One region of the Vibrio japonicus genome, then DNA from elsewhere that is predicted to be linked to it. Evidence: riboswitches for the same ligand, from Rfam matches in the RefSeq annotation. Region 1 holds a riboswitch; each other region holds the start of a gene.
The links. Region 1 has a riboswitch for thiamine pyrophosphate ahead of thiD (bifunctional hydroxymethylpyrimidine kinase/phosphomethylpyrimidine kinase). Riboswitches for the same ligand answer to the same signal wherever they lie in the genome.
Positions count from the first base shown of each region.

Region 2: linked by a shared signal. The riboswitch ahead of thiD (bifunctional hydroxymethylpyrimidine kinase/phosphomethylpyrimidine kinase) and the one ahead of thiD (bifunctional hydroxymethylpyrimidine kinase/phosphomethylpyrimidine kinase) in region 1 are both predicted to bind thiamine pyrophosphate.
Region 3: linked by a shared signal. The riboswitch ahead of thiB (thiamine ABC transporter substrate binding subunit) and the one ahead of thiD (bifunctional hydroxymethylpyrimidine kinase/phosphomethylpyrimidine kinase) in region 1 are both predicted to bind thiamine pyrophosphate.
Region 4: linked by a shared signal. The riboswitch ahead of thiC (phosphomethylpyrimidine synthase ThiC) and the one ahead of thiD (bifunctional hydroxymethylpyrimidine kinase/phosphomethylpyrimidine kinase) in region 1 are both predicted to bind thiamine pyrophosphate.

Region 1 covers NZ_CP102096.1:1,284,043-1,291,665, forward strand. The annotation lists gene NP165_RS06085 (LabA-like NYN domain-containing protein) at 130-612, shown strand; gene NP165_RS06090 (DUF2986 domain-containing protein) at 592-786, opposite strand; gene NP165_RS06095 (alpha/beta hydrolase) at 1,244-2,074, shown strand; TPP riboswitch at 2,163-2,272, shown strand; gene thiD (bifunctional hydroxymethylpyrimidine kinase/phosphomethylpyrimidine kinase) at 2,394-3,257, shown strand; gene NP165_RS06105 (ABC transporter ATP-binding protein) at 3,244-4,005, shown strand; partial or broken gene NP165_RS06110 (ABC transporter permease) at 4,076-4,801, shown strand; gene NP165_RS06115 (ABC transporter substrate-binding protein) at 4,874-5,788, shown strand; gene tenA (thiaminase II) at 5,810-6,475, shown strand; gene thiM (hydroxyethylthiazole kinase) at 6,488-7,273, shown strand; gene thiE (thiamine phosphate synthase) at 7,328-7,623, shown strand, end outside.
Region 2 covers NZ_CP102097.1:779,218-786,840, reverse strand. The annotation lists gene NP165_RS16700 (SLC13 family permease) at 1-366, opposite strand, end outside; gene NP165_RS16695 (alpha/beta fold hydrolase) at 526-1,377, opposite strand; gene NP165_RS16690 (TetR/AcrR family transcriptional regulator) at 1,472-2,059, opposite strand; gene NP165_RS16685 (ArsR/SmtB family transcription factor) at 2,192-2,530, opposite strand; gene NP165_RS16680 (hypothetical protein) at 2,815-3,105, shown strand; gene thiD (bifunctional hydroxymethylpyrimidine kinase/phosphomethylpyrimidine kinase) at 3,220-4,050, opposite strand; TPP riboswitch at 4,146-4,243, opposite strand; gene NP165_RS16670 (hypothetical protein) at 4,374-4,526, opposite strand; gene NP165_RS16665 (PhoX family protein) at 4,898-6,778, opposite strand; gene NP165_RS16660 (arginase family protein) at 7,238-7,623, opposite strand, start outside.
Region 3 covers NZ_CP102096.1:320,598-328,220, forward strand. The annotation lists gene NP165_RS01630 (gamma-glutamylcyclotransferase family protein) at 1-210, shown strand, start outside; gene ppa (inorganic diphosphatase) at 288-815, opposite strand; gene fbp (class 1 fructose-bisphosphatase) at 978-1,994, opposite strand; gene mpl (UDP-N-acetylmuramate:L-alanyl-gamma-D-glutamyl-meso-diaminopimelate ligase) at 2,306-3,658, shown strand; gene NP165_RS01650 (flavin prenyltransferase UbiX) at 3,673-4,296, shown strand; TPP riboswitch at 4,334-4,453, shown strand; gene thiB (thiamine ABC transporter substrate binding subunit) at 4,511-5,503, shown strand; gene thiP (thiamine/thiamine pyrophosphate ABC transporter permease ThiP) at 5,513-7,117, shown strand; gene thiQ (thiamine ABC transporter ATP-binding protein) at 7,101-7,623, shown strand, end outside.
Region 4 covers NZ_CP102096.1:2,735,620-2,743,242, reverse strand. The annotation lists rRNA gene NP165_RS13060 (23S ribosomal RNA) at 1-1,827, shown strand, start outside; rRNA gene rrf (5S ribosomal RNA) at 1,933-2,049, shown strand; tRNA gene NP165_RS13050 (tRNA-Asp) at 2,080-2,156, shown strand; tRNA gene NP165_RS13045 (tRNA-Trp) at 2,217-2,293, shown strand; gene NP165_RS13040 (IS630 family transposase) at 2,432-3,079, opposite strand; gene NP165_RS13035 (IS630 family transposase) at 2,979-3,467, opposite strand; gene crcB (fluoride efflux transporter CrcB) at 3,666-4,049, shown strand; TPP riboswitch at 4,114-4,212, shown strand; gene thiC (phosphomethylpyrimidine synthase ThiC) at 4,370-6,310, shown strand; gene NP165_RS13020 (thiamine phosphate synthase) at 6,310-7,578, shown strand; gene NP165_RS13015 (HesA/MoeB/ThiF family protein) at 7,568-7,623, shown strand, end outside.

The DNA.
Region 1 (7,623 bases):
TAAGCCCTACTTTATGTGTTGATTTATAAAGGCTTTATTAGACCTTGCTTGGTCTGCTCGTATATCATACGGGCGTCATAAAATAGAATATGTTTCTTATAGGAACATTCATGAGATAAATGTGAAATGATGGAAAAAGTTGCCATATATGTAGATGTTCAAAACATCTATTACACAACGCGAGAAAAATACAAATCGAACTTCGATTACAATCAGTTTTGGTATGTCGCTACTGAGGGAAAGGAAATAGTAGAAGCGAACGCTTATGCAATTGCATCGAATGATCCTAAACAGCGTCAGTTTCATCATATTCTGCGCGGAATAGGCTTTAAAGTTCATTTGAAGCCTTTTATACAGCGTCAGGACGGCAGTGCAAAAGGGGATTGGGATGTCGGTATCGCTCTCGATGTCTATGAAGCTGCATCTAAAGTGGATCGAGTAATACTACTGTCCGGAGATGGGGATTTTGAGATTTTGGTGACTCGTATCCAAGAACGGTTTGGTACGAAAGTAGATGTATTCGCCGTACCTGGCCTTACCGCACAGTCACTGATTGACGTGTGCGATAAGTTTGTACCTATTGAAGAAGATCTACTTCTCAGGCGTATCTAATTGTTCAGGTGAAGCCACTGTTACATCAGTGTTTTGCTCTTGTTCATTTTGAGCTTCTAGCTTCGCTCGTTCTGCTTTAGAGATGTAGCGAGGCTTGTTGCTTTTGTGCAGTTTAGCATTGTGCTTTTTCTGCTTGGCTTTCAAAATCTGATTGATTTTTTTCTTACGGTTCATGTGTGTCGTCTGGATTCGGCCGTTAGGGGAGGCGCATATTATCAAATTAATACATTAATGACACCATGAAGCAGAACTTAGGTCACCTCACCACAAATTCTTATCGCTTCGCTAGTCGAGGTAGAGACAAAAGTCGAATCCATCCTCTCTCAAGCAAGCAAGAAAAAGAACTGCGTTCCAAAATGATAACTCTACCGTAAAATGCCCAATACGCTACCCATGCTCGGTGGCTTTTGTTTTATGCTTACATGGTTATTGATATATAACTCAAATATAGCGTCATGAGATGGCATCATTTCGTTAGCCGCTTAGTAATACGTTAAGCGCGGTTGAAAGCCTGTTAAGGAGTACTGTGATTATGTATTTTATTACCAATAAAAGGGTTCTAGACACAGGGGGTGGTAAACTCGTTTTTGAGGCGTCTAATGAGTTAAGCCAAAGTCTCAGGTATTGCAAAATGCTTGATGATCACCATTTTGAAGAAATCGGCAGTCTCGCATTCATGAGTGAAGTGATGAACTCTGTAGAATCCGAAATTATGTTTTTTATTCATGGATTCAGTAATCAACCGTATGAACACGTTTTCCCCCGTGCAAAGCAAATACACGACCAGTTGTCAGATGCTTCCCTTAGTCAAATCAAAGTCGTCCCTATCATTTGGCCATGTGACGACGACTTTGGAATTATCAAAGACTATTGGGACGATCAAGAGTCCGCAGAGAGCTCAGGTCAATATTTAAGTCGTGCTATCTCTAAGCTGGTAAGTTGGCAAGACTCGAATTTAGATAAACCATGTATGAAAAGAATGCATGTATTAGCACATTCGATGGGTGCGAGAGTCTTAATGAAATGCTTATCCCATTGGGCTAAAAAATTTGGTGGTGGTGGGGTTCCGTATTTGTTTAAGAATGTCTTTTTAATGGCGTCGGATATTCCTAATCATGCTTTACAACCTGACGAAGAGGGCATTCATATTGCTCGTTCCGCTCAGCGGGTTATCTGCTACTACGCCAATGATGACTTTTCGATGCCAGCGAGCAAAATCGCGAATACGAGAAACGCGGTATTTAGTCGTCGAATTGGACACACAGGCCCAGAAGATCAAAGCAAAACCCCACTCAATGTATACTCTGTTAACTGTGATGCGTTCAACAACACCTTTGACACCCCCAAAGGTCATACTTATTTCCTCGATAAAAATTCAGTAAAAAGCCCTGCATTTCAGCATATTGTGCAAGTGCTCAAAACCAGAACCCCTAATCTTGGGAGCCGGAATGTTGAGCTATAGTTGTGAGTGTTGTGGATATTAGCAAGGGCGAGGAGCATTAAATGCCAACAAACACCTTTCAAATACGCTAATTTTCAATTAGATTAGTAACCAATAGTCGGGGAGCAAGAACATTTATCTGTTTTTGCTGAGATCGTAATGAGACCCGTTGAACCTGATTCAGTTAGTACTGACGTAGGGAACTATTTGTACTTTACACTTAAGCTCGATCTTGCAAGGGTAGTGTTCTACCCTGATCCTGTCTCTGTTGCCAATATCTCCAATGGTGATGTGCTCGTAAAGTCGGTTCTCCTGCGTCTTTTTGACAGATGGAGCGACCATGACAACCAGTACAGATTCACATCCTTTTCCTATTAATACACCTATTGTACTTACGATCGCAGGCTCTGATAGTGGCGGTGGAGCGGGCATTCAAGCCGATATTAAAGCGATGTCGGCAACCGGCAGTTATGCGTGCTCTGTTATTACAGCAATTACATCTCAAAATACTTTGGGCGTTTCGGCAATATTTCCCATCCCGCGAGACCATGTGGAGAGTCAACTTGATGCCGTATTCACAGACCTCAATATCGTGGCCGTAAAAGTTGGAATGCTTGCTGATTCCACTATTATTCAAGTTGTTGCGAGTAAGATAAAGCAATACCAACCTAAATTTCTTGTTGTCGATCCAGTGATGGTTGCTACGAGTGGCGACCTTCTTCTTGAGCATTCGGCGATTAGCACGCTGAAGACAGAACTGATTCCTCTGGCTGATATCATTACCCCCAACTTACCTGAAGGAGCCGCGCTGACGGGTAGCTCCACACCTGAAACGGAACAAGAGATGTCTGCGATGGTCGATGAACTTCGCGCGCTTGGTGCTAAAGCGGTTTTACTCAAAGGTGGCCATTTAGAGAAAAATGAAAACAGTAACGACCTTCTAATACTCAATGAAACCACAACACTCATCAGTGCCAAGCGTTTCCCAACCAAGAATACGCACGGTACAGGGTGTACGCTTTCTTCTGCTATCGCGTCTTATTTAGCACAAGGGAATGATCTGATTGATGCAGTGAAGCTTGCTAAAACGTATATCACTCAAGCGATTACTCATGCCGATGAGTTAGAGGTTGGCAACGGGCATGGTCCGGTTCACCACTTCTTTGCTTGGAATCAAGCGGAAAAATCAGATGCGCAACAGTAAACAATATGTTGGCGCGGAGCTAAAAGGCATCTACCTGCGATACCAAGAGAGCGAATACGCTACGCTGTCTAATGTCAACATCAAGTTGGATGCGGCCAAATGGACAGTACTGCTTGGGCGAAGTGGCTGCGGCAAAACAACGTTACTGCGCTATTTAGCGGGTCTACTGGGTGAAAAAGTCATAACTAGAGGGGAGCTGAAGACGTCTGATGGCGCGTCTCTAGATGGTCGGGTCGCTTACATGGCGCAGCAAGATCTGTTACTGCCTTGGCTTAGTATTTTGGATAACGTCTGCTTAAGCTGCAAATTTACCAAAGGCTCTGTTGCAGGCGAGCAAAAGCAAAAAGCAAAGCAGCTTCTGGAATTGGTGGGACTTTCAGGTTACACAGCTGCGACTCCAAACCAGTTATCTGGTGGAATGCGGCAACGCGTCGCACTCGCAAGAACGCTGATGCAAGATAAGCCCGTTGTGCTGATGGATGAACCATTTTCGGCGCTAGATGCAGTGACTCGTCATAAGTTGCAAACCCTTTCATGTGAATTGCTCAGAGATAAAACGGTCGTGCTGATCACTCATGATCCGCAAGAAGCGGTGCGCTTAGCGGACAGGCTTTATGTCTTGCAAGGTACTCCCGCTGTTGCGGAGTCATTGACAGTGCCCACAACGCCTACGCCAAGAGTTCTCGATGTTCAATGTGCTCAATTGCAACAAGAGATTTTAGAGCAATTGGAGGTGGACTATGTCTAACATTACGACCACCATTGCATCGACTGTAAAGCAAGAAGGTTCGAAACAGAGATCCATTGCTCTTGTTGTCCGCATGACCATCAGCACTTTAGTTATCTTTGGCTTATGGCACTCAATCGTTGTGGTCTTTGACGTGCCAAGTTTTATCTTACCCGCGCCATTGGAAGTCTTATCAACCTTAGTTGAGCGATATGAAGTGTTACTCAAACACTCATGGGTTACAGCCCAAGAGATCTTGTTGGGTTTGGTGCTTGGTCTCCTAATGGGTACTTTCTTTGCTCTCCAGATGCTTTTATTTGAGCCGCTTAAGCGCTGGCTATTACCTATCTTAATCGCGAGTCAGGCGATTCCTGTTTTTGCTATTGCACCTATATTGATGCTTTGGCTTGGTTATGGCATGGCGTCTAAAGTTGTCATGGCTGCAATTATCATCTTTTTCCCTGTAACGACCTGTTGTTATGACGGTCTACGCAACACGCCAGCAGGTTACTTGGATCTTGCGAAAACGATGGGAGCAAACAAATGGCAAATACTGCGCCATATTCGACTACCTGCCGCCCTCCCAACATTAGCCTCTGGCGTCCGAGTCGCGGTGGTGATCGCACCGATCGGGGCCGTGGTCGGCGAATGGGTTGGTTCTAGTGCGGGGCTAGGGTATCTGATGTTGCAAGCCAACGCCCGAATGATTATCGATGAGATGTTCGCCGCGCTGTTTATCCTCGCAGCCCTTTCAGTCTCACTTTATTTCGTCACTGATCGACTTCTAAAGAAATTGATTCCGTGGGAAAGCCAATAGCGTTCAACCTGATTCATCTAAAAGGAAAATATTTTGAATAAAAACAAACGACTCACTATTGCCGCTGCTGTGATGGCAGTACTGACATCTGCTAACGTATCTGCCACTGAGAAACCGTTAACCTTGATGTTAGATTGGTTCGTCAATCCAAATCACGGTCCTATCATTATTGCGAAAGAGCGTGGCTATTTTGCGCAACAAGGTATTAAGGTTGAGATCCAAGAACCAGCCGATCCGAGCACACCAGCCAAATTAGTTGCGTCGGGTAAAGTCGATTTAGCTGTATCTTATCAACCGAGTCTGACTATGGATGTAGCGGCTGGCTTACCGCTAGTGCGAGCATCCACTCTCATTGCTACGCCACTTAATACACTAATGGTGCTCGATAACGGTAAAATTAAATCGTTGGCAGACCTGAAAGGTAAAAAGATTGGTATTGCTATCGCGGGGAATGAAGAGGCGACGATCGGTACGATGCTGGCGCAAGAGAGTGTCAAGTTCTCTGACGTTGAAACCATCAACATTGGTTGGGCGCTTTCGTCGTCTTTAGCTTCTGGCAAAGTGGATGCGATTTGGGGCGGTCTGCGTAATTTCGAAACTAACCAGCTTGAGCTAGAAGGTTACAAAGCACATGCGTTTTTCCCTGAAGAGCATGGCGTGCCTACTTATGATGAGCTCGTTTTTGTCGCCAATGCGAATAACTATGACAAACAAGCAATACAAGCTTTCAATAAGGCTTTGGAACAAGCGACAACCTATATTGTGAACCATCCACAAGCATCGTGGAACGAGTTCGCTTCTTACTCTCCAGATACACTCAACAATGAACTAAACAAGCGCGCATGGAGCGATACTCTGACTCGATTTGCCCTTCGTCCGTCCGCGGTTGACCTTAAGCGCTACGATGACTACGCCGAGTTTATGTATAACCAAGGCATCATAAAGTCTCAGCCCAAAGCGGCCAATTACGTACCCGACTTCAATTAACCGTGGTTATAAGGATCAGTCATGAATTACCGTGATTTAATCAACGCTTGTCAGGAAGATTGGCAGCATTATGTTGAGCATGATTTCGTGCAACAACTAGCAAAAGGCACGCTCGTACAACCCTGTTTTCTGCATTATCTGAAACAAGATTTTCTGTTTCTAAAGCAATATGCTCGCGCTTATGCGTTAGCTATCTACAAGGCGAAGACCTTATCGGATATGCGACATGCTCTACCTAGTGTCCATGCACTGCTAGATTCAGAGATCGCACACCATGTGACCTACTGTGAAAACTGGGGTTTGACAGAGTTAGATCTTGAGAACGAACCGGAAGATTTCGGTACGGTGGCGTATACCCGTTACGTACTCGATGCGGGTATGGCAGGGGATCTCGTGGACTTATATGCCGCATTAGCGCCCTGTTCAATTGGTTATGCTGTGATTGGCAAAGCTTTATTAGGTCACTCCGATACCGTTCTGGAAGGCAATCCATATCGTAGTTGGATCGAGCTTTATGGCGGTGAAGAATTTCAGTCTGGCGTAGCCGCTGGGGCTGAGTACTTTAATCAGCTGCTTGAAGAAATTGATATTCATAGCGAGCGTGGTCAAAACCTTATCCATATCTTTAAAACCGCCACTCGTATGGAAATCGCATTTTGGCAGCAAGGGCTAAACGCACTGAGATAAAAAGGAACAATAATGCTGACTCAAACTATCATTCAACATCTCGATGCGGTACGTAAACAAAAGCCCTTGGTAGTAAATATTACGAACTACGTAGTGATGAATAACACCGCTAATGCATTGTTGGCAATCGGTGCTTCACCAATCATGGCGCATTCACAACAAGAGCTTGGCGAGATGATGTCGTTCTCGGGTGCGTTAGTCATAAACATTGGCACTCTTGACAGTGCTTGGACGCCACGAATGATCTATGCCGTCGAGCAAGCTAACGTTAATGGTAAGACCGTCGTACTCGATCCTGTTGGTTGTGGCGCAAGTCAACTACGGACGGAAACCTCTCGTGAAATTGCGCGCCTTGCTAAAAAACTGATTATTCGTGGAAACGCATCAGAGATCATCGCTTTAGCAGGTGAGCAAGCACAAAGCAAAGGTGTAGACGCACTAGACAGTAGCGATACAGCGTTGGGTGCGGCTCGAAGTTTGGTGTCTGAATATGGCGCGAGCGTGGTGATTTCAGGAGCAACCGATTATGTGGTTTTCAAAGAGCAAGTCGTAAAGCTCAATAATGGTCATGAAATGATGCCGTACGTAACTGGTATGGGGTGCACACTCACCGCTTTGACTGGCGCATTCGCCGCTGTTGGTGACGATACCGGACTCGCGGCAGCAGCCGTGCTGGGCGTAGTAGGGGAGATTGCAGCAGAAAAATCTCGTGGTCCAGGTAGCCTTCAAATGAACCTTCTGGATGAACTTTACCAACTCGACTCAAGCGTGCTAACAAAGCGTTTGAAACTCCAATAACCTAACTGCCAAGTAGCGCTCAGTCAGGGCGCTGCATCTTACAAGCGAGTGATTATGAACCTGTATAAACTTTATCTTGTGACCGATGATCAACAAGATTTGGCGACACTTAAGTCTGTGGTGAGACAAGCTGTTGCTGGTGGTGTCACTATGGTTCAAGTTCGAGAAAAGCATGGTGATGTGAGGGCTTTTATCGAACGAGCTCAGGCCGTAAAAGCGATTTTAGCGGGAACGGGTGTGCCGTTGATCATTAACGACCGCGTTGATGTTGCACTAGCCGTCGACGCTGATGGCGTGCATCTTGGTCAAACGGATATGCCAGCGACCATAGCACGTGAGCTAATTGGTCA
Region 2 (7,623 bases), on a different replicon from region 1:
TTTGTCGGCAATCACTTTATCCAACCCTTGTCGGTGCATGGCCGCAGCAAGGGCAAAACCACCTAAAAAGAGAAAAATGATCGAGTTAGAGAAGTTGTTTAATGCGGTTTGAGTGTCAAACACCCCAAATAACACCGCCATAATCGGAACAAGAATCGCGGTTACTGTGACATGCAGGGCTTCCGTTAACCAAAGAATCGCGATGAACACTAGCATGCTTAAGCCCAGAACAACTTGAGGCTCAAACGGTAGCGTAAAATACAACACAGCAAACAGGATGACATCAGCTAAAACAATCATACTGTTGCGGTTAAAAAACCATTCTCGGGTATTATTAGGTAAAGGGACACTATCATTTCTATTCATTATTATATTTCCTTAAGAGGGCCTTGTGGCAGCGCGAATGATCCCACACAACCCCTTAGAGAAATATTTTTCATTATCGAATTTGTTAACCGTATCAAGTTCATGGGTATGGATGTAGCCTATGTGAATAAAACACTCACTAACCCATACAAAAAGTGATTACTTAGTCACCAACTCATTAAAACTATCCATGACTTGCTGACACTTCATCACTCGCCCATGACCTTGCCCTTTGGTCGCCACCAAGCTGACATTCTCTATTTCTTGTGCCGCTTTTTCAGACACAGAGAACTGCGTAAATTTATCGTCTTGGTCATGAACTATAATAGTCTCGCCTTGGCGGAGTTTCAGTTTATTGAATGGGTCAATAGATTGCATCGGATAGTGGTACTGCTCTTCTACCTTAGATACCACCGCATTGAACAGTCGCATTGAATAACCAGAACGCGCAACACTGCCAAATAGGTTATCAAGGTAATCCAGCACTGGCGCAATCAGTAGCATAGGCTTACCTACCAATTTTTGGTGGCGACATTCAATCGCTGACGCCGTTCCCATGCTGTGTCCAACCAATCCCGCGACATCCTCCACACTATCCAGAATCGCTTCTAATCCAAGGACAAAGGCAGGAATGTGGCCGTAAGCGCCTTCACTTTGGCCATGAGCAGGATGATCATACGCAAGCGCAGTAAAACCTTTGCTCGCGATATGCGCCATCAACGGATAAAACTGGCTAGCACTGCCTGACCAACCGTGAGTAAGTACCCACACTGGCCCACTTCCCAGCTTGTAGGTTTTTAGTACACCTTCTTTGGACTGAACCTCACCTTTAATTAGACCTTCAGGCTCTGCATTTTTCGGTATCGCCCGAGCAGGAGTCAGCAACAGTTTACGTGCCGTTTGCTCAGCATGCTTTGGCGTCAGAGTGTGGTGCAGCCGAGTGCTAATATTGATCAAACTCTTTTTAAGATTGAACTTATTGGATGTATTGAAATAAATCTTGTCACTCATCATCTTGTCCTTAACCCGCCCGCCCACAAATAGAACGACCGTGCTATTTTTAGTTAAATAATAAGCCGAGACTAACGCTCAGCTTGGATAAATCCTACTTCCAGCTCTTCATCAACGTGTTTACTCCGTTCCAAAAATGCTCTGAGCTGGCCTCTTTTCCATAAATAGAATAGAAAAGGTGAGAACTCAGATACAGACCATACAACTCAAACGTGGCCTGTTTAGGGTCTAGATCGGAGCGAAACTCTTTATTTTCTATCCCTTTAGATATCTGAATACGCAAATACTCGATCCACGTAGAGATCGTTTTCTTTAGTGCCTGCTGAGTTGACGTTGGTTCCACACTTGCTTCTTTCCATGAATCCAAAAACATACAACTGCCCTGAAATGAGTGGTTCCAGCCTAGCCAATTATCCAACAGCGCGTTGAGCTTACTTTCCACGGTTTGTGTGCTGAGCTCTCTTGCTGGCGCAATCACCCGCTGAGTAAAGGTTTGATTCGCGTAATTGAGCACTTCCACTTGTAAGTTCTCTTTGGAATTAAAGTGCGCGAACAGGCCACTTTTCGACATTCCACAACGCTTAGCCAATTCGCCAATAGTTAAGCTTTCTAAGCCATTTTCGCTGGCAAGTTCAAATGCCTTGCTTAGAATGTTTTCTTTGGTGATTTTTCCTTTACTCATTCGGCACTCTCTCGATGTACTCTATTTAGTTTTAGCACGTTCGTTCTTTTTTACAAGTTTTTGCTCGCCAGAAACGCAAAAAAGGCGATGGGTAAAAAACCAACGCCTTTACATTTACACACTTAGATTGATTTATTCGCTTTGGGACATATCCAATGCCGTACATGAGTTTTGAGCATTATCGTCATCTTCGCAGCAACATTCTGCCTTTAGAAAGCCAATAACACTGTCTAGGCATTGGTATTCTGCCACACAGTATAACGTTCGGCCTTCGCGGCGCTGGCTCAGCAAACCAGCAGAAGCAAGACTGGAAATGTGATGTGATAAGGTTGAACCAGGTACGCTCAGTTTTTCCTGAATCACGCCGACAGAAACGCCTTTATAGCCTGCCTTCACTATGGTTTTATATATGGCCAAGCGAGTCGGGTGACCTAACTCTTTTAAAGCTTTAGCGACAACTTCTAGTTCCATCAGCAAATCCTGCATTTAACAATATTTCCAAATTAATAGAACTATTGACACAATGCAACACTGGCAATGTAAGATTTTTTAAGTCAACGCTCTTCAAAACTCGCCATGTAGAACAATCTCACCACCCCAACGCTATCTAGGTGAATCAAACAAGCAGGCCTATGATGAAAATAAATTTGCTTATTTCTTAACCAGGGTCAAATTTAGCAATAATTTAATATTCCTGTTTAATACGCTGTCCTACACTTGAGTAGAGCGAAAGCAAGCTAGGTAAGGAGAGACAAATGATTTCTGTACATCGGCACTATGAGCTTAACGACACAAAACGCTTCCATGTGAATATTGAAGTCAATCCCATCGGACTTTTAGACGTTGAGATTGTTGAACTTCAAAAGCATCATCAAGCGGATCTGTGCGACGTTGAATTTGAAAAACTCACCGGCAAAACACGATTACACTGCAATAAAAATAGAGATAAATGGGCAGTAGAGTTAAACGATAAAGATGCGAATGAACTCAGCACACTGATTGTGGAAGCGAATGAAGAGTATGAAACTCTCATGCGCGATTTGTAACGGCGAGAAATAAGTCACTCCGCTGTTTGATTGATTGAAACAACTGATTAAAACAACGGAGTAGAATCTAGCTGACTAACGATGGACTACAGTGCCACCACATCCAACCATTCGTTAGCGCACATTCACATGGCCAGGAAAAAAATGATGTACCGGGCCATGCCCCTTCCCAACTTCCAACTCATCCGAATGAGAAATCGCTTGTGAGATATACTGCTTTCCAAGATACACCGCTTTATGCAGCCTATTTCCTTGAGCAAGATACGATGCGATAGCTGAAGAAAGCGTACAGCCCGTTCCATGGGTATTTTTGGTGTCGTACCGTTTTGCTCTCAGTAATTCATAGCTCTGTTCCATTATCAGCAGATCATTGCTATTTCTATCATGTTCCAGATGGCCACCTTTTAGTAGAACCGATTTCGCTCCTAACGCGCGTAAATCTTCTATTAAGGCTCCCATTTCATCTTCGTTCTGAGGGACAGACTTACCCACTAGAGCCGCCCCTTCAGGAAGATTAGGTGTTAACAAATCAGCCATCGGGATTAACTCTTGTTTAAGCGTGCAAATCGCATTTTGCTCCAGCAATAGATCGCCACTTGTCGCGACCATAACAGGGTCAATCACCAAATGTTTAGGCGTGTATTGCTTGAGCTTACGCGCAACTAACTTGATGATTTCAGCGTCGGCTAGCATCCCTATTTTGACCGCTACCACGTTCAAATCAGAAAAAACCGCATCAAGCTGGCTTTCGATATGTTCCAGCGGTATAGGATGAATGGCAGAGACACCCAACGTATTTTGCGATGTAATCGCTGTAATCACGGAACAGGCATAACTACCCGTCGCTGAGATGGCTTTAATATCGGCTTGGATTCCTGCCCCACCGCCGCTGTCGGACCCAGCGATCGTCAATACAATGGGAGTGGTGTCTTGTGAATGTGGCATTGTCGCTCCTACTACAAGACGTATAAGAACTGACTCTGCCAAAGTAGAGGAATGAAAGAAGTTCCACTTATAGCGAGTGCATCAAACCAGAATGTAACTTGATGCGAATAGTTCCCTACGCCAGTGCTAACTGAATCAGGTTCTACGGGTCTCGCAATGCGATCTCAGCCTTCAGGCTCCCCGACTATATCCAACAAATAATAGCAGTAAGTGAAACGCCAATGCACCTACATTTTTCTAAAAAACGCGAGGTGGGAATGATGAAAAATGATGTAGCACCAAAAACGACAAAAGGAGCCGAAAGCTCCTTTTTCCACTCGCGTTTACGCTTCGAGAATCTCTTCACCTAGTACTTCCGTAAGGAGTAACTGATCGGACTCATCTAATTTCATACCTAAAAGGGGCAGTCCGTGTTGGACCGTCCAACAGCAAAAGAAAACAACGATGGCTAATGCAAATAAAATGACTGAAACCATACCCTAACCTCCTCTTGTGGTTAAACACCAATACCTAGCTAACCCAAGGTGCAGCTTCGGAAGAAGTTAAAGGCCGTTGTGCAATACTTTATTCTTTTACGTTCGGATTCACGCTTAATAACAAGAATTTGTTAAAACCTGTGTCTCTATTGCGCTCAGTTTATTGTATTAACTTGTAACGTTTTATCGGTCTCTACACCCTAGAATTATTGAGGTACCATTTCAATATAGTGTTACCGTATGATGGAAGCAACTACATTTAGTATCATATAAAGAGACTGTCACAACTTTTTATGTATTTTGTTACATAAATTTCATATATCAAAAAAGGGGCTGAACGCCCCTTTGAACTACTGGTTTTAATTTAACAACTACGCGCCAATAACACCGCCATCTTCTCGCGTAATCGCTACGATGGTCGAGCGTGGCTTCGTGTTACCACCAGCAGGGAAATGCGATGGCGCGCCATCTTCCCCTGGGTGTTGTACGCCAACAAACATGGTTTTATAGTCAGCTGAGAACGTCAAACCCGTGATTTCACATGCGATTGGACCCGTTAGGAATCGACGAACTTCACCTGTCATTGGGTCACCACATAACATCTGGTTGTTGCCCTGACCGGCGAAATCCCCTTCATTTGAGTACTTACCGTCTGTTTGAATCCACAAACGACCAGCTTTATCAAAGCCGATACCATCCGGGCTGTTAAACATATTTTCAGGTGTGATGTTTTCACTACCCGCGTAAGCCGTACCTTTGTGAACCACTGGGTTACCCGCGATTAGGTATAGGTCCCACTCAAAGCTGTTGCTCGTGTGATCTCCACCATGTGGTAACCAGCGAACAATCTGACCGTAGTTGTTTTCTGCTCGTGGGTTTGGTCCACCAACAGGTTGGTTTTCTTTCACGCCACGGTTTTTGTTGTTAGTCAGTGTACAGAAAACATGTTTGTTATCAGGGTGCACAGCAACCCACTCTGGGCGATCCATGGTGGTTCCGCCAACATGAGTTGCAGCGCGACGAGCGAAGATCATCACTTCTGCCTGATCGTTAAAGCCGTTTTCTTTTGTTAAACCATTTTTGCCGTAAGTCAGTTCAATCCACTCACCTTTACCTGCCAGCTCTTTGTCGTCCATGCTGAATTTCGCAACATACAACGTGCCTTCTTCTAGCAGGTCGCGGTTAGCCTTGTCGTTGCCAGGTTTGTATTTGTTCTTAGAAACGAATTTGTATATGTGCTCACCACGCTCATCATCACCAAGATAAACGACAACATGCCCATCGTCATTGATCACTACCGCAGCATTCTCATGCTTGAATCGGCCTAGCGCAGTGCGTTTTAGTGGCGTTGATTCTGGGTTGTGTGGGTCGATTTCCACGATCCAGCCGAATCGATGAGGCTCATTTGGATGCTTCGCCACATCAAAACGCTCGTCAGAGTCGTGCCATTGATAGCTGCTTGGTGCGGCTTTTACACCGTAGCGTTTATGATCATCAGAAATCTCAGCGCTTTCATCTCGTGTACCGAAATAACCGTGGAAGTTCTCTTCACACGTCAGGTACGTTCCCCAAGGGGTCTGACCGTTTGCACAGTTGTTGAAGGTACCAAACGGTTTCATGCCTGATTTATCTAATTCAGTTTTCATCAGATCATGACCTGCCGCTGGGCCTGTCAGCATCATCTCGGTGTTTGCGGTAATACGGCGGTTACGTTTACCGCCCTTGTCTAGCTTCCACTCACCACCAGACTTAACAATTTCAAAAACAGTGACACCATGTGCCGCTTGCGCTTTCAAGACATCATCTGCTGTCATTGCTTTACCGCCATGATCAAACAGATATTCATAGTTGGTGTATTCGTTGTTTACGGCGATCACCGCGCGATCATCGCTGATCGGGAACAGGCTCATACCGTCGGTATTATCGCCAAACTGACTTTGTTGAGCTTTGGAGTCTTGTTTACCACTTTGATCAAACTCTGGTGCATTTGGAAAGATCGGATCTCCCCAAGACAATAGTGGTTTCGCTTTGTAGCCTTTCGGTACGATAATTTCGTCCGCTGTTGATGCCGGAACCGACTCAAAGTTTAGCAGCGCGCTTTTTTTGTCTGCGGCAAATGCTTTTGCGATCGGGTTTAAAGAAAGAAAAGCGCCTGCACTTACTGCTGCAGTACCTACTAAGAAACGACGGCGAGATAATCTCGCTTCGATCATCTGGCTAAACTGTGAATCTTGCTCATCACGATTCCACATCACTGACTCCTTGCTTGAGTAATTTTTATTAAATAGCGAGCAGATATTAGGTAGTCAATATGAAAGATTTATTAAGCTATTGTTTCTTAAATATTAATTCGAAGGTTCGTCTTTCCTTGAGTTACATGACAAACTTATGAAAACGCGCTGAACTTCAACTTTGCTGCGTAATGTAAGACATTTATGCAATAAAATGTGATCTAGGATCTAGCCATAACGAAATTTGCTGGCTAAATTAAATCGTGTTCATGAGGAACTGTATTCGTATTGAGCTCAGTGAAGAGCTGTATTTTGTTTTGAGGGAATATCATGAAAAAAATGAGAAGAGCACAATTGCATCGCGTTCGTATTCAATACTGGAAAGACTCAAGTAAAAGCGCGAACAAAGCATCTTAAAATGTGCTAAACCAACACTAAGCTGGCATCAATGCCAGCTTTTGTATATTTACTCCGGCCGAATTAAGCCGCTCGGTGAGTCATCAAATAAGTCTGCGCTAATTCATGAAGAAGGTTAGCGGTTCCTTTAGAGTAAAGATGCTTATCTTTGTAACCCACCAGCTGAATCTGGCGAACTTTCCCCGAAATAAGCAATTGGCGAATAATTCGATTCACGACCTGTATATCAATCGCTGAACCTGCCTCTAAGCGAGAAACAGGGCAAAGACAGTCAAGATCAATATTGAGAATAATATCGTCACAGTGTGCGAGATAACTTGCTAACTGGTGCTTGATCTGGAATCTTTGTCCAAAACAGCACTCTTCTAACGCAAACCAATCGCACCCCAGATCTTCCGCATACTCTAGCGTTCTGCTGTCAAGATGCGCTTTGTCTAAGCCAAGTCCAA
Region 3 (7,623 bases), 960 kb from region 1:
GTGATTGAGGGGCATAGTGCGATTCAAGGGGAGATATATCTCCTAGATGATAAGACATTAGCTGAAATTGATAAATTGGAAGATGTGCCAGTCGAGTATCGGCGAGAGCAGATAGACACACCGTTTGGCAAAGCTTGGATCTACTTGTACCAAGATAGCAGCCAGTTGGATGTTATTCTGTCATCAGGAGATTGGTGCCAACGAGTTTAATTATCCAACTTAGTCTCCAATCAACAAAAAGAGCCAGCAATTGCTGGCTCTTTGCGTATTTACTTAGATATTAATCATTATTTCTGAGCGCGCTCGTAAGACTCTAAAATCTCTTTGCGTGCAGAGGCCACATCTTCCCAGCCATCTACTTTTACCCATTTGCCTGACTCAAGCTCTTTGTAACGCTCGAAGAAGTGCGTAATTTGAGCTTTAAGCAGTTCAGGAAGGTCGTTCACATCTTGGATGTGATCGTACTCTTTAGTGAGTTTAGTGTGTGGAACAGCTACGACTTTCGCATCTTCACCAGACTCGTCAGTCATCTTTAAAACACCGACAGGGCGGCAACGAATAACAGAACCAGGCTGTAGTGGATGTGGTGTTGGGACCAATACATCAACAGGGTCACCATCAAGAGAAAGCGTATGGTTTACGTAGCCGTAGTTACATGGGTAGAACATAGGTGCAGACATAAAACGGTCTACGAAAACCGCGCCTGAATCTTTATCTACTTCATATTTAATTGGGTCAGCATTGGCAGGAATCTCAATCACAACGTAGATATCATCCGGAAGTGATTTGCCTGCTGGTACATTGTTTAAACTCATGAATAAAGTTCCTTTTATCGTGTACCCGTATTGGGCACTTGGGCTGAATTTTTGACCAAAATACCTTACTGCTAAACTCGGTTTTATGTAAACGAGAAAGGTGAGATTTCGTTCAAGAAATGTGAAAAAGGCGCTATTTACAGCGCCTTTAGATGGAAAGTCTTATTGTTCTTCTTTGTTTTGTTCTAATAACTCTTCAACTTTCTTAACCATGTTTTTAGAACCAACAAAGAAAGGCACACGCTGGTGAAGTTCTTTTGGCTCTATATCCATTATGCGGTTTACACCGTCTGATGCGACACCACCAGCTTGCTCGATAATGAACGCCATTGGGTTACATTCATAAAGTAAGCGCAGTTTACCGTTAGGGTGGCTTTCTGTACTTGGGTACAAATAGATACCACCTTTAAGTAGGTTACGGTGGAAGTCAGCAACCAAAGAACCAATATAACGTGACGTATAAGGACGGTTGTCTTCAGGTGCGCTTTCTTGGCAGTACTTAATGTACTTTTTCACACCTTGAGGGAAGCGAATGTAGTTGCCTTCATTGATTGAGTAGATGTTACCGTCTTCCGGGATCATCATATTTTCATGAGAAAGGCAGAATGTACCCAGTGATGGATCGTAAGTGAAGCCATTTACGCCATTACCTGTTGTGTAAACCAGCATGGTTGATGAACCGTAAATAACGTAACCCGCTGCAACTTGCTTGTGGCCTGGTTGTAGGAAATCTTCCTCAGTCGCTGGAGTACCAATGGGAGATACACGGCGGTAAATAGAGAAAATTGTACCCACCGATACGTTCACATCAATGTTTGAAGAGCCATCTAGTGGATCCATCAGTACAACGTATTTCGCGTTTTGATTAAGCTCTTTGTTAAACGCTACTGCTTCGTCTTCTTCTTCACTTGCGACTCCACATACTTGGTCACGTGCTTCTAGCGCGGCTTTAAATTTATCGTTGGCGTAAACATCCAACTTTTGCTGAGCTTCACCCTGCACGTTCTCAGTACCAACAGCACCAGTAATATCGCCTAAACCCGCGGCGTTAATTTCGCGGTTTACAATTTTAGCTGCAAGACGAATTGAAGATAGTAGGGATGACAAGTCACCGCCTGCATGGGGGAAGTCTGCTTGTTTCTCAACAATGAACTCGCCGAGGGTGCGCATTCCAGACATGATGTTTCCTTAAGGTCGCTTCAAAATAGAATAGGGGGATTTGGCGGTATGGGATCTCTTTCGGATCTTGGTTTTCGCCGACCCTTATTGTAAAAGCCGAATCTTTTTATTGGTAATGAACTAACTGATGAAGATCCCAATTTATTTGTCGACCTTCTCGCTTGTTGCATTCTGCTCATCTTACTTATTTGTATGAGCACGAAATGAGCACTTAATTGGCAGAAGCTCACGAACTGATCAAAGTAGTTCGCTTTTCAGAGCTTTATCGCCATAATGACCAGATAATTTTTTGCCTGCTATAGGGTCAGTTTATGCATATTCATATCTTAGGGATTTGCGGCACATTTATGGGTGGCGCAGCAATTTTAGCACGACAGCTTGGACACAAAGTGACAGGCAGTGATGCCAATGTGTATCCACCTATGAGTACTTTGCTTGAATCTCAAGGTATTGAAATCATACAGGGTTTTGACCCATCTCAACTCGACCCTGCGCCAGACCTAGTTGTTATCGGTAATGCGATGAGTCGCGGCAACCCATGTGTTGAACATGTTCTTAATACGAATCTCCGCTACACATCTGGCCCACAATGGTTGCAAGAGTTCTTGTTGCATGATCGCTGGGTGTTGGCGGTGTCCGGAACACACGGAAAGACCACCACCTCCAGTATGTTGGCGTGGATCCTAGAAGACTGTGGTTACAAGCCTGGATTCCTTGTCGGTGGCGTATTGGGTAATTTTGGTGTTTCGGCACGATTAGGTGAAAGCATGTTTTTCGTGGTTGAAGCGGACGAATACGACAGTGCTTTTTTCGACAAGCGTTCTAAGTTTGTGCATTACCACCCACGCACATTGGTTATGAATAACTTAGAGTTTGATCATGCAGACATCTTCGACGATCTGGAAGCGATCAAACGTCAATTCCATCATTTGGTACGGACTGTTCCAGGAAATGGTCGTATTCTAGCACCTAAACAAGATTTGGCTTTGGAAGACGTATTAGGTCGTGGCTGCTGGAGCGAAACGGAATTCACGGGCGAACAGGGCGATTGGAAAGCGGAAAAACTGATCCTTGATGGTTCTCAGTTCAAGGTACTGTTCCAAGGTGAAGAAGTCGGTACGGTTAAGTGGGATCTGGTTGGTGATCACAACGTCGATAATGCATTGATGGCTATTGCTGCGGCTCGACACGTTGGCGTCACGCCGTATTTAGCTTGTGAGTCTTTAGCTAAGTTCATTAATACCAAGCGTCGTCTTGAACTCAAGGGTGAAGTCAACGGTGTGACGGTTTACGATGATTTTGCGCATCATCCAACCGCGATTGAACTGACGTTGGGCGGTCTGCGAAACAAAGTGGGTAAACAACGCATCCTTGCAGTTCTCGAGCCTCGCAGCGCAACAATGAAACGTGGCGTACATAAAGAGACACTTGCAGAGTCACTGCATGCGGCTGACCACGTGTTTTTATATCAACCAGAAGCCATCGATTGGTCGGTTGAAGCGGTAGCTCAAACGTGTCATCAACCTGCACAAGTGTCTGATTGCGTTGATGACTTGGTGGCAAAAATTGTAGAGCAGGCTCAACCGGGTGATCAAATCTTGGTGATGAGCAATGGTGGCTTTGAAGGTATTCACGGAAAGCTGCTGGCAAAATTGGCCGAATAAATTAGTGTAGAAACATGAGTAACAAACAAAAAGCCATCACATTGGCATTTACAGGGGCATCCGGTGCGCCCTATGGATTGCGGTTGTTAGAATGCCTTTTGGCGGCTGATTATCAAGTCTACTTGCTGATCTCATCGGCAGCGCGCGTTGTTCTGGCGACAGAGCATGGTTTACAGCTGTCCGCTAATCCGGACGCGGCAAAGTATGCATTAGTAGAGCATCTTAAATGTGATCCTGAAAAGCTCACTGTCTGTGGTAAAGACGATTGGTTTTCGCCAGTGGCCTCTGGGTCTGCTGCGCCAAAACAAATGGTGGTGTGCCCATGTTCAGCAGGTAGTGTGGCGGCCATCGCTCATGGCATGTCGGATAATCTGATCGAACGTGCAGCAGACGTTGTGATGAAAGAGCGTGGTCAACTATTACTGGTGGTGCGTGAAACACCGTTTTCAACACTTCATCTAGAAAACATGCATAAGCTGTCTCAGATGGGCGTGACGATTATGCCAGCTGCACCGGGCTTTTATCATCAACCTAAATCCATTGAAGATCTGGTTGATTTTATGGTCGCCCGCATTTTGGATCATCTTGGTATTGAGCAAGGACTAGTGCCTCGCTGGGGATACGATCAGCGTGGTTAACACTGGCTATCAGATGATATAACGATTACAATTTTGTCGATACTCATCGGGGCGCTATTCATCCTATCAATAGGAATCAGCTGAGATCGAGCACACACTCGGAACCCGTGTACCTGAACCAGATAATACTGGCGTAGGAATTGAGTCTGGACTCGGAACATCTCAACTCTCCCGTCCCTCAAGCCTGTGCCGCTCAACAAGGAGAGAGCGAGCAGTGAAAACCACTCTGAGCACTTTAGCGATTGCTACCCTAACTTCATTTTCGGCTTTGGCTGCTGACAACACGTTAACGGTTTATACCTACGACTCGTTCGCCGCAGATTGGGGGCCTGGTCCTGCTGTAGAAAAAGCATTTGAAGCGAAATGCGGCTGCGATGTGAATTTTGTGGCGCTTGATGATGGCGTCTCGATCTTAAATCGCCTACGTCTGGAAGGGAACAACAGTAAAGCGGATATCGTACTAGGCCTTGATAACAACCTGATGGCAGAAGCAAAGAAAACGGGCTTACTGACTGAACATAAGGTAAATACGGAAAGCGTTACGCTACCTGGTGGTTGGAACGATACGACGTTTGTTCCTTATGACTTTGGTTATTTTGCTTTTGTATACAACAAAGAAAAGCTATCTAACCCACCTAAAAGCCTGAAAGAGCTGGTTGAATCACGCGACGATCTCAAAGTGATCTACCAAGACCCGCGTACATCGACACCAGGTCAGGGCTTAATGCTATGGATGAAATCGGTTTACGGTGATGATGCCACTCAGGCATGGAAAGATCTGGCTAAGAAGACAGTCACGGTCACCAAAGGCTGGTCTGAAGCTTACTCGATGTTCTTAGAAGGTGAGTCTGATCTGGTACTTTCTTATACAACCTCTCCAGCATACCATTTGATTGCTGAGCAGGATGACAAATTCGCGGCGGCTGATTTTGCTGAAGGTCATTACACGCAAGTTGAAGTAGCAGCGAAGGTGAAAGGTTCTAAGAATGAAGCGCTTGCTGACGACTTCATGGCATTTATTTTAAGTGATGAGTTCCAGTCAATGATGCCAACAGGAAACTGGATGTACCCAGTCACAGATGCGAAGTTACCTGAAGGTTTTGACACGCTTACTGTTCCAAGTAAGGCGCTAGGTTTTAGTGCTGATGAAGTGGTAGAAAACCGCAAAGCATGGATTCGTGAATGGCAAAGTGCTTTAACATTCTAAGGTTCTCCGTTGCACAAGACTCCTAAAATCGGCATTTGGGTCGCGATACTTATCGCGACCTTTGTTCTTTCTGCCCTAGGTGCTTTGCTGATTGAAGCGCCCTCGTTAAACGTGTTGCAAGTGTGGCAAGACCCATACTACCGACACGTCACTAAGTTTAGTTTTTATCAGTCATTTCTCTCTACGTTGTTGAGTGTTGGTTTGGCCGTGCCTGTCGCCCATGCTTTATCTCGGAGAAGTTTTCCCGGTAAAAAGCTGCTTCTCAAATTGTTTGCGACAACCTTAGTTCTCCCAGTTCTAGTGGGTGTGTTTGGCCTATTGGCTATTTACGGCAACAGTGGTTTAGTTGCTGAGCTTTTTGAAGCGTTAAACAGTAAGCTGCCTTTTTCGATATACGGGCTCAATGGTATTTTGCTCGCGCACGTTTTCTTCAATTTACCCTACGCGACCCGATTGTTACTGCAGTCACTGGAAACCATACCTGAAGAGCAACACAAACTTTGTGCTCATCTCGGTATGGGGCACTGGCAAAAGTTTAAATGGGTAGAGTGGCCACGCCTTAAACAGCAGCTTACGCATGTGTGTGGCTTAGTGTTTATGCTGTGTTTCACCAGTTTTGCTACGGTGATGGCGTTAGGCGGCGGGCCTAAATCGACAACAATTGAGTTGGCCATCTACCAAGCGATTAAGTTTGATTTTGATTTACAAGCCGGTGCATTACTGGCGATTTGGCAAATGCTGCTTTGTGGTTTGATGGCATTGGCTATTCAGCGTTTAGCGAAACCAGTCTCGGTCAGCGCAGGCAGCACATCATCAAATATTTATCTAACGAAAGATACGCTTAAATCCAAGATTTGGGATTGGAGCTGGATCGGCCTAAGTGCGCTATTAGTTTTACCTCCGCTGTTAATGGTGATAATCAGTGGCATAAATAGTCAGGCTCTGGCGGTGTTCTCCGATATTCGTTTTTGGTCAGCGTTATGGGCATCATTAAAAGTTGCTACGCTAGCGAGTGTTTTTGCCTTGCTGGCCGGTATCAGTATTTTGATTTCCAGCCGTCGATTAAGGCTTAATTTTCATCAGAAAAGAGCGGATCACATTGAATTAATCGGCACGATTATTTTGGTGACACCGGGCCTAGTGATCTCCACAGGATTGTTTTTGTTGCTTCGTTCAATGACAGATGTGTTTAGTTTGGCCTTTTTAGTTGTCGTCGCTGTTAATGGTTTAATGGGGTTGCCGTACGTTATAAAAACGCTTTCTCAGCCTATGTTGCACATTGAACAGCAATATCAATATGTGTGTGCGAGTTTAGGTATGAAAGGTTGGCAACGATTTAAAGTTGTCGAATGGCGAGCGTTGAAAAAGCCGATGGCTCATGCGTTTGCAATTAGTTTTATGTTCGCTATTGGTGATTTGAGTGCGATTGCTTTGTTTGGCAGTCAGGAGTTTCGCACCTTGCCTTTATATCTTTTCCAGCTTTTAGGTAGCTATCAAATGGAAGCGGCAGCCGTTGTATCGGTGACTCTGTTAGCCCTCAGTGTTGGCTGTTTCACGTTAATTGAAACCCTATTTAAAGCGAATTCAAAGGTGACGTATGTTGACGCTAAGTGATGTCCATTATTACTACCACAGTGAATTGTTTCACTTTGATCTTCAAATCGATCAAGGTCAGATTGTCGCGTTAATGGGGCCAAGTGGGGCAGGGAAGTCTACCTTATTGGCGCTGGTCGCCGGGTTCATCGAACCAGAGAAGGGCAGCATTTCTGCAGATGACATGGAGCTAGTAGGCAAAGAGCCACATCAAAGACCGTTTGCCATGCTCTTCCAGGAACACAATCTGTTTGCCCACTTGACCGTCCGTGAGAACATCGGGCTAGGTTTAGATGCCGGGCTTAAGCTCAGTAAGGAGCAGATGAGACAGGTTGAAGAAGCCGCGACTCAAGTCGGTATGAATGAGTATCTGGATCGTTTGCCCGAACAGCTTTCTGGTGGTCAGCGCCAGCGTGTCGCCTTAGCGCGGTGTTTCGTGCAGCCTCATCCTGTTTGGTTGCTTGATGAGCCGTTTTCTGCGCTTGATCCTATTTTGCGAGAAGAGATGTTGGCGCTGGTCAAGCGTT
Region 4 (7,623 bases), 1.3 Mb from region 1:
TCATTTAAAGAAAGCGTAATAGCTCACTAGTCGAGTCGGCCTGCGCGGAAGATGTAACGGGGCTAAGCTATAAACCGAAGCTGCGGCAATGCAGTTTACTGCATTGGGTAGGGGAGCGTTCTGTAAGCCGTTGAAGGTGAGTTGTAAAGCTTGCTGGAGGTATCAGAAGTGCGAATGCTGACATGAGTAACGATAAAGGGGGTGAAAAACCCCCTCGCCGGAAGACCAAGGGTTCCTGTCCAACGTTAATCGGGGCAGGGTAAGTCGACCCCTAAGGCGAGGCTGAAAAGCGTAGTCGATGGGAAACGGGTTAATATTCCCGTACTTCTTACAATTGCGATGGGGGGACGGAGAAGGCTAGGTGGGCCTGGCGACGGTTGTCCAGGTTCAAGTGCGTAGGCTTAAGAGTTAGGTAAATCCGGCTCTTTCTAAGGCTGAGACACGACGTCGAGCACCTACGGGTGTGAAGTCATTGATGCCATGCTTCCAGGAAAAGCCTCTAAGCTTCAGATTGTAAGGAATCGTACCCCAAACCGACACAGGTGGTCGGGTAGAGAATACCAAGGCGCTTGAGAGAACTCGGGTGAAGGAACTAGGCAAAATGGTACCGTAACTTCGGGAGAAGGTACGCTCTTGACGGTGAAGTCCCTTGCGGATGGAGCTATTGAGAGTCGCAGATACCAGGTGGCTGCAACTGTTTATTAAAAACACAGCACTGTGCAAAATCGTAAGATGACGTATACGGTGTGACGCCTGCCCGGTGCCGGAAGGTTAATTGATGGGGTTAGACTTCGGTCGAAGCTCTTGATCGAAGCCCCGGTAAACGGCGGCCGTAACTATAACGGTCCTAAGGTAGCGAAATTCCTTGTCGGGTAAGTTCCGACCTGCACGAATGGCGTAATGATGGCCACGCTGTCTCCACCCGAGACTCAGTGAAATTGAAATCGCTGTGAAGATGCAGTGTACCCGCGGCTAGACGGAAAGACCCCGTGAACCTTTACTACAGCTTGGCACTGAACATTGAGCCTACATGTGTAGGATAGGTGGGAGGCTTTGAAACCGGTACGCCAGTATCGGTGGAGCCGACCTTGAAATACCACCCTTGTATGTTTGATGTTCTAACTTAGCCCCGTCATCCGGGGTGAGGACAGTGCCTGGTGGGTAGTTTGACTGGGGCGGTCTCCTCCCAAAGAGTAACGGAGGAGCACGAAGGTGGGCTAATCACGGTTGGACATCGTGAGGTTAGTGCAATGGCATAAGCCCGCTTGACTGCGAGAATGACAATTCGAGCAGGTGCGAAAGCAGGTCATAGTGATCCGGTGGTTCTGAATGGAAGGGCCATCGCTCAACGGATAAAAGGTACTCCGGGGATAACAGGCTGATACCGCCCAAGAGTTCATATCGACGGCGGTGTTTGGCACCTCGATGTCGGCTCATCACATCCTGGGGCTGAAGTCGGTCCCAAGGGTATGGCTGTTCGCCATTTAAAGTGGTACGCGAGCTGGGTTTAGAACGTCGTGAGACAGTTCGGTCCCTATCTGCCGTGGGCGTTGGAAGATTGAAGGGGGCTGCTCCTAGTACGAGAGGACCGGAGTGGACGAACCTCTGGTGTTCGGGTTGTGTCGCCAGACGCATTGCCCGGTAGCTAAGTTCGGAATCGATAACCGCTGAAAGCATCTAAGCGGGAAGCGAGCCCTGAGATGAGTCTTCCCTGACTCCTTGAGAGTCCTGAAGGGTTGTTCGAGACTAGAACGTTGATAGGCAGGGTGTGTAAGCGTTGTGAGGCGTTGAGCTAACCTGTACTAATTGCCCGTGAGGCTTAACCATACAACACCCAAAGGGTTTTGATGGACTCAAAGTAAGAACATTGAATGTGTAGAGAACACAAAACAGCTTTCCAGATTTTCTCTAGAAATAGAGAGTAAGAATTTGCTTGGCGACCATAGCGATTTGGACCCACCTGATTTCCATGCCGAACTCAGAAGTGAAACGAATTAGCGCCGATGGTAGTGTGGGGTTTCCCCATGTGAGAGTAGGACATCGCCAGGCTTTAAATTTAGACTTAGGTCTAACCAGTGCGGAGCGGTAGTTCAGTTGGTTAGAATACCGGCCTGTCACGCCGGGGGTCGCGGGTTCGAGTCCCGTCCGCTCCGCCACTTATTTCGATAGCCTCGCTTTTGCGAGGTTTTTTCGAATCTAAAATTCGAAAGTTCTACAGGGGTGTAGCTCCAATTGGCAGAGCAGCGGATTCCAAATCCGCGTGTTGGGAGTTCGAATCTCTCCACCCCTGCCATATTAAGGCCTCAGTCGAAAGACTGAGGCCTTTTTATATTTATCCGTTCTAAAAATGTGTTCATTTTGAGTACAGGACGCTATTGCTAAAACCATTTCTTAATGTTTGTCCCTTCTAGGATAATACCAATCTGGAAAATTAACTGGTCAGGTCTGCCCATTCTCTCGAACACATCTTGGTGACTCTGTTGGAGCATGCCAAAAAACGATTCCAAGCCCTACACACTTTGGAGACAATGTCTTCGTAATCCGCAAAAGACTGATTGGCGAGATAGTGTTGTCTCATCCAGCTCCATACTTGTTCTATAGGGTTTAGCTCTGGAGAATAGGGGGGAAGTTTGATGACACTGATGTTCTGAAAGCCATTAGCGATATCTTCTGTATGCCATCCTGCGCCATCCATAATGATGACGGCATGACGTCCTTTTTCAGTGACCGCCGATATTTGCTTTAAATGCTCAATCATGAGGTCTTTATTGACCCATGGGACAACGATAGCCTCACCAATACCTTTTTGAGGACAGACAGAACCAAATAGATACGCATATTCGAACTGTTGTTGCTTCACTGCTCTGGGACGTGTGCCTCTTTCAGCCCATAACCGTGTTGTTGTATTTTGTTGCCCAAATCGAGCTTCATCCTGAAACCAGATATCGACATGCTTTAAAGCGACATGACCTGGGATCTTAAGGATCGTTTCGTCTTGGAGTTTTTTTAAAATCTTCCTGTATCGCTTGGGATTGTTGTGGGTGTTTTGAACGGGAAGTGACCCATGAGAAACCCATATGCTCGAGTAGGTAATAGATAGAATCAGGATGATAATGCTGGCCAAATTCTTTCACAATATAGGCATGGATATCGGCGCCGGTCAGTCGCCCACCTTGAGTATCATGAGCTTTATCTTTGATGTATTGGCTCAATTGCTCCCTTTGTTCAGAAGTTAATAATGGTGGTCTTCCCGTTCTTGGCTTTTCCTTCAGCCCTTCTAATCCTTCTTCAAGAAAGATTTGAACCCATCGATTAACACTGGTTCGGCTCACCTTAAGAAACTTGGCGATTTGGGTACGAGAGTGTCCATCTTTGAAATGAGCAAGTGCGAGCAATCTCATTTTCATCTGGATGGATTTCTGCTGGCTTGCGAGCTTTTTAAAATCAATATTCTTGAGGCTATCCATAGCGAATACATTCTATTGTTGAATGGCCTTAAATTAGATCATATTTTTTCTTAGATTGGTATTATCTATTTCATATAAAGATGTTACTCCGGTAACGTTTTAAATCTCAAACTTTGTTTGAACCGTATATGACTGATTTTATTGTTCGAAAAACTCTCTCTGATAGCTACAATACTAAGTTATTGATTAGGGGGAGTTATGGGGCATTTTTATATTCTTGGTTTTATTGCAGTTGGTGGTGCATTTGGTGCCTGCTCTCGTTATTTGATTTCTGAGCTGTGTGTAACGTTATTCGGTCGCGGTTTTCCGTATGGGACGCTTTTAGTGAATGTCATTGGTTCATTCATAATGGGGCTACTTATCGCAGCTTTTGAAAATGGCACTCTAGCGAATGAACCTTGGCGTCAAATTATTGGTCTAGGTTTTTTGGGGGCACTCACCACATTTTCTACTTTTTCTATGGATAACGTCCTGCTTATGCAGCAAGGAGCGTTTATAAAGATGGGACTAAACGTTCTACTTAACGTCGCATTGAGTATTTCCGCTGCTTGGGTCGGCTTTCAGCTTTTAATAAAAAACTAAATCGGATATCACATTTTATTTGTAGAGGTCAGCTTGGTTTATCCAAGTTGATTTTATATACTCGTAAGACTTGTCGGAGTGCCATAAGGCTGAGACCGTTAATTCGGGATCCGTTGAACCTGATCAGGTTAACACCTGCGAAGGGAACAGGAGTAGATATCTACACTAGAATTCTACCTAGTGATCTATCAAATGCTCGAACGTAGTGAATAAGTTGATTATTAAAACACCACTATTTCGACGCCTCTTGTCGCATCTTTCCGCCAAGCATTTTTATCCAAATTCTTTTTATCTAGTATAACAAAGCAAGGAAGAATGCTATGTCGAGTCGCAAACTAGCAAGACTGGAAGCAAAACAGTTTATTGATACCTTATCAGTACAACCATATCCAAATTCGAAGAAAGTCTATGTTGAGGGTTCTCGCCCTGATATTCGTGTGCCGATGCGTGAAATTACTCTCGCAGACAGCTTAGTCGGTGGTACAAAAGAAAGTCCAATATTTGAGCCAAATGAGCCCGTACGTGTATACGATACGTCCGGTGTTTACACCGATCCAGATTACTCTATCGACCTCTACAGCGGTTTACCGAAGTTAAGAGAGGGTTGGATAGAAGAGCGCGCGGATACTGAGGTTCTTGATGATGTTAGCTCTGTCTACACCAAAGAAAGACTAGAAGACGAGACGTTGGATGAGCTGCGCTATGGAAATCTACCTCGCATACGACGTGCTCAAGAAGGGCAATGTGTTACTCAGCTTCACTACGCGCGCAAAGGTATTATCACACCTGAGATGGAATATATTGCGCTGCGTGAGAACATGGGTAGAGCCAAGTACCGCGATGAGGTATTAAACCAACAGCATCCTGGCCAAAGCTTTGGAGCTAATCTGCCTAAAGACATTACTGCCGAATTCGTCCGTAAAGAAGTTGCGGAAGGTCGAGCTATCATTCCTTCCAACATCAACCACCCAGAATCTGAGCCAATGATCATTGGCCGAAACTTTCTCGTTAAAGTGAATGCGAATATCGGTAACTCCTCGGTGACCTCTTCTATTGAAGAAGAAGTAGAGAAGCTGGTTTGGTCTACTCGTTGGGGTGGCGATACTGTAATGGACTTGTCGACAGGACGTAATATTCACGAAACACGCGAATGGATTTTGCGTAATAGTCCAGTACCGATTGGTACCGTACCTATGTATCAGGCGCTAGAAAAAGTGAATGGTATTGCTGAGAACCTAAACTGGGAAGTCATGCGAGACACGCTTATTGAGCAGGCAGAGCAGGGGGTTGACTACTTTACTATTCACGCTGGTCTATTACTGCGTTATGTCCCAATGACAGCTAAGCGTGTAACAGGTATCGTTTCTCGTGGTGGCTCAATCATCGCCAAATGGTGTCTTGCTCATCACCAGGAGAGCTTCCTGTACACCAACTTCCGTGAAATCTGTGAAATCTGTGCTAAGTACGACGTTGCTCTTTCATTGGGTGATGGTCTGCGTCCAGGTTCAGTTGCGGATGCCAACGATGAAGCGCAGTTTGCTGAGTTACGTACCTTGGGTGAGCTGACTAAGATCGCTTGGGAATACGATGTACAGGTTATTATTGAAGGTCCTGGACACGTGCCAATGCACATGATCAAAGAGAATATGGAACAGCAGCTTGAGCATTGCCATGAAGCACCTTTCTATACACTTGGTCCTTTGACTACCGATATCGCACCTGGTTATGACCACATTACTTCCGGGATCGGTGCTGCCATGATCGGTTGGTATGGTTGTGCGATGCTTTGTTACGTGACACCTAAAGAGCATCTAGGTCTGCCAAACAAGGAAGATGTAAAGACCGGTCTGATCACCTACAAACTTGCTGCCCATGCTGCCGATCTTGCAAAGGGTCACCCTGGCGCACAGGTACGTGATAACGCCTTGTCTAAGGCTCGCTTTGAGTTTAGATGGGAAGATCAATTTAACCTATCTCTAGACCCAGATACCGCACGTTCTTTCCACGACGAAACGCTTCCGCAAGAGTCGGGTAAAGTCGCGCACTTCTGCTCTATGTGTGGCCCTAAATTCTGTTCGATGAAGATCTCGCAAGAGGTTCGAGAGTACGCTAAAGACACCAAACAAGTCGCGGCCGACCAAGCCATTTCGGTGAAACTATTGGATGATCCATTAGAAGGCATGCGTCAGAAATCGGAAGAATTTAGAGCAACCGGCTCTGAGTTATACCATCCTGCTGTTGCTGCTCAAGCGGAGGAATGATGACTAAAATCCTTATTCCTGCTGATTACATTGAGCTTACGGGCGTTATCCAGCAGTGCTTATTAGTAGCAGATGAACAAGGATTTACAGTCTCAGGTATAGAGTTGGGTGTCAGCCCAACTCATACCATCTTGGTATCTAACTCAAATGATACCATTGGCTTGGTGGCCGATCTTTACACTGATTTGGCCCCGCGTGTAAGCCAAGACTATTCATCCTCTTACGTCTTTAGCTATCACAGTACACTGGCGCTGTCGGACTTCACTCAACAAGCTCAAAATGTCATTTTTTTAGCGCTTGATGACGGAGAACGTTGTCTGGATGTTTGGCACCATCCGCTGAACGGTGAGGTTCGCGCGTTGTCTTTTTCTTCGAACAACGTTCGACACGCTGATAACCCAAGTCACCTATCTTGGATTGTTACGTTACTTGCCCTCGATTTTCCGCTCGAAGATTGCTTAACGTTGGCACGTGCCATGGTGAATGTTTCACGTGAAACATGGACAAACAACTATGCGCAATTCCCAACACCAGTGATCGAAGATTCGCGTTTAGGTATCAAAGTGGGTTGGGGAGTGAATCAACACCAAATTCAATTCCCAACTTTGGCTCATGCGAGCTTAGGGCTTTATCCCGTCGTGGATAGTGTTGAGTGGATCGAACGCTTACTCAATCTGGGCATTAAGACTCTACAACTGCGGATTAAGAACCCAGACCAAAGTGACTTAGAGCAGCAGATAAAGCGCGCTATTTTACTTGGCAAGCAGTTCGATGCGCAGGTGTTCATCAACGACTACTGGCAACTTGCGATTGAGCATGGTGCGTACGGTGTTCACTTAGGGCAGGAAGATTTGGAGGAGTCCAATCTGAAACAACTGAGTGATGCTGGTATCCGTCTCGGGCTCTCCACACATGGCTATTATGAGCTTTTGCGAATTGTACAAATTGCCCCAAGTTACATTGCACTTGGTCATATCTTCCCAACCACCACTAAGCAGATGCCGTCGAAACCGCAAGGATTAATACGTCTTGCGTTGTATCAAAAACTGATTGATACCATCCCTTATGGTTCCGATGTGGGGGTTCCTACTGTTGCAATAGGTGGTATTGACCTCGCCAATGCGCGTGCTGTTTGGCAATGTGGCGTATCGAGTTTGGCCGTTGTCAGGGCGATCACCTTGTCCTCCGAACCACAGCAAGTGATACAAGCTTTTGCTGACGTTATGGCTTCGAGGGAGATGATAGAGGAGCCGAGCCATGTTGAGTGACAGTGATTTCTTACGGTATCAGCGACAAATCTCATTACCAGAAAT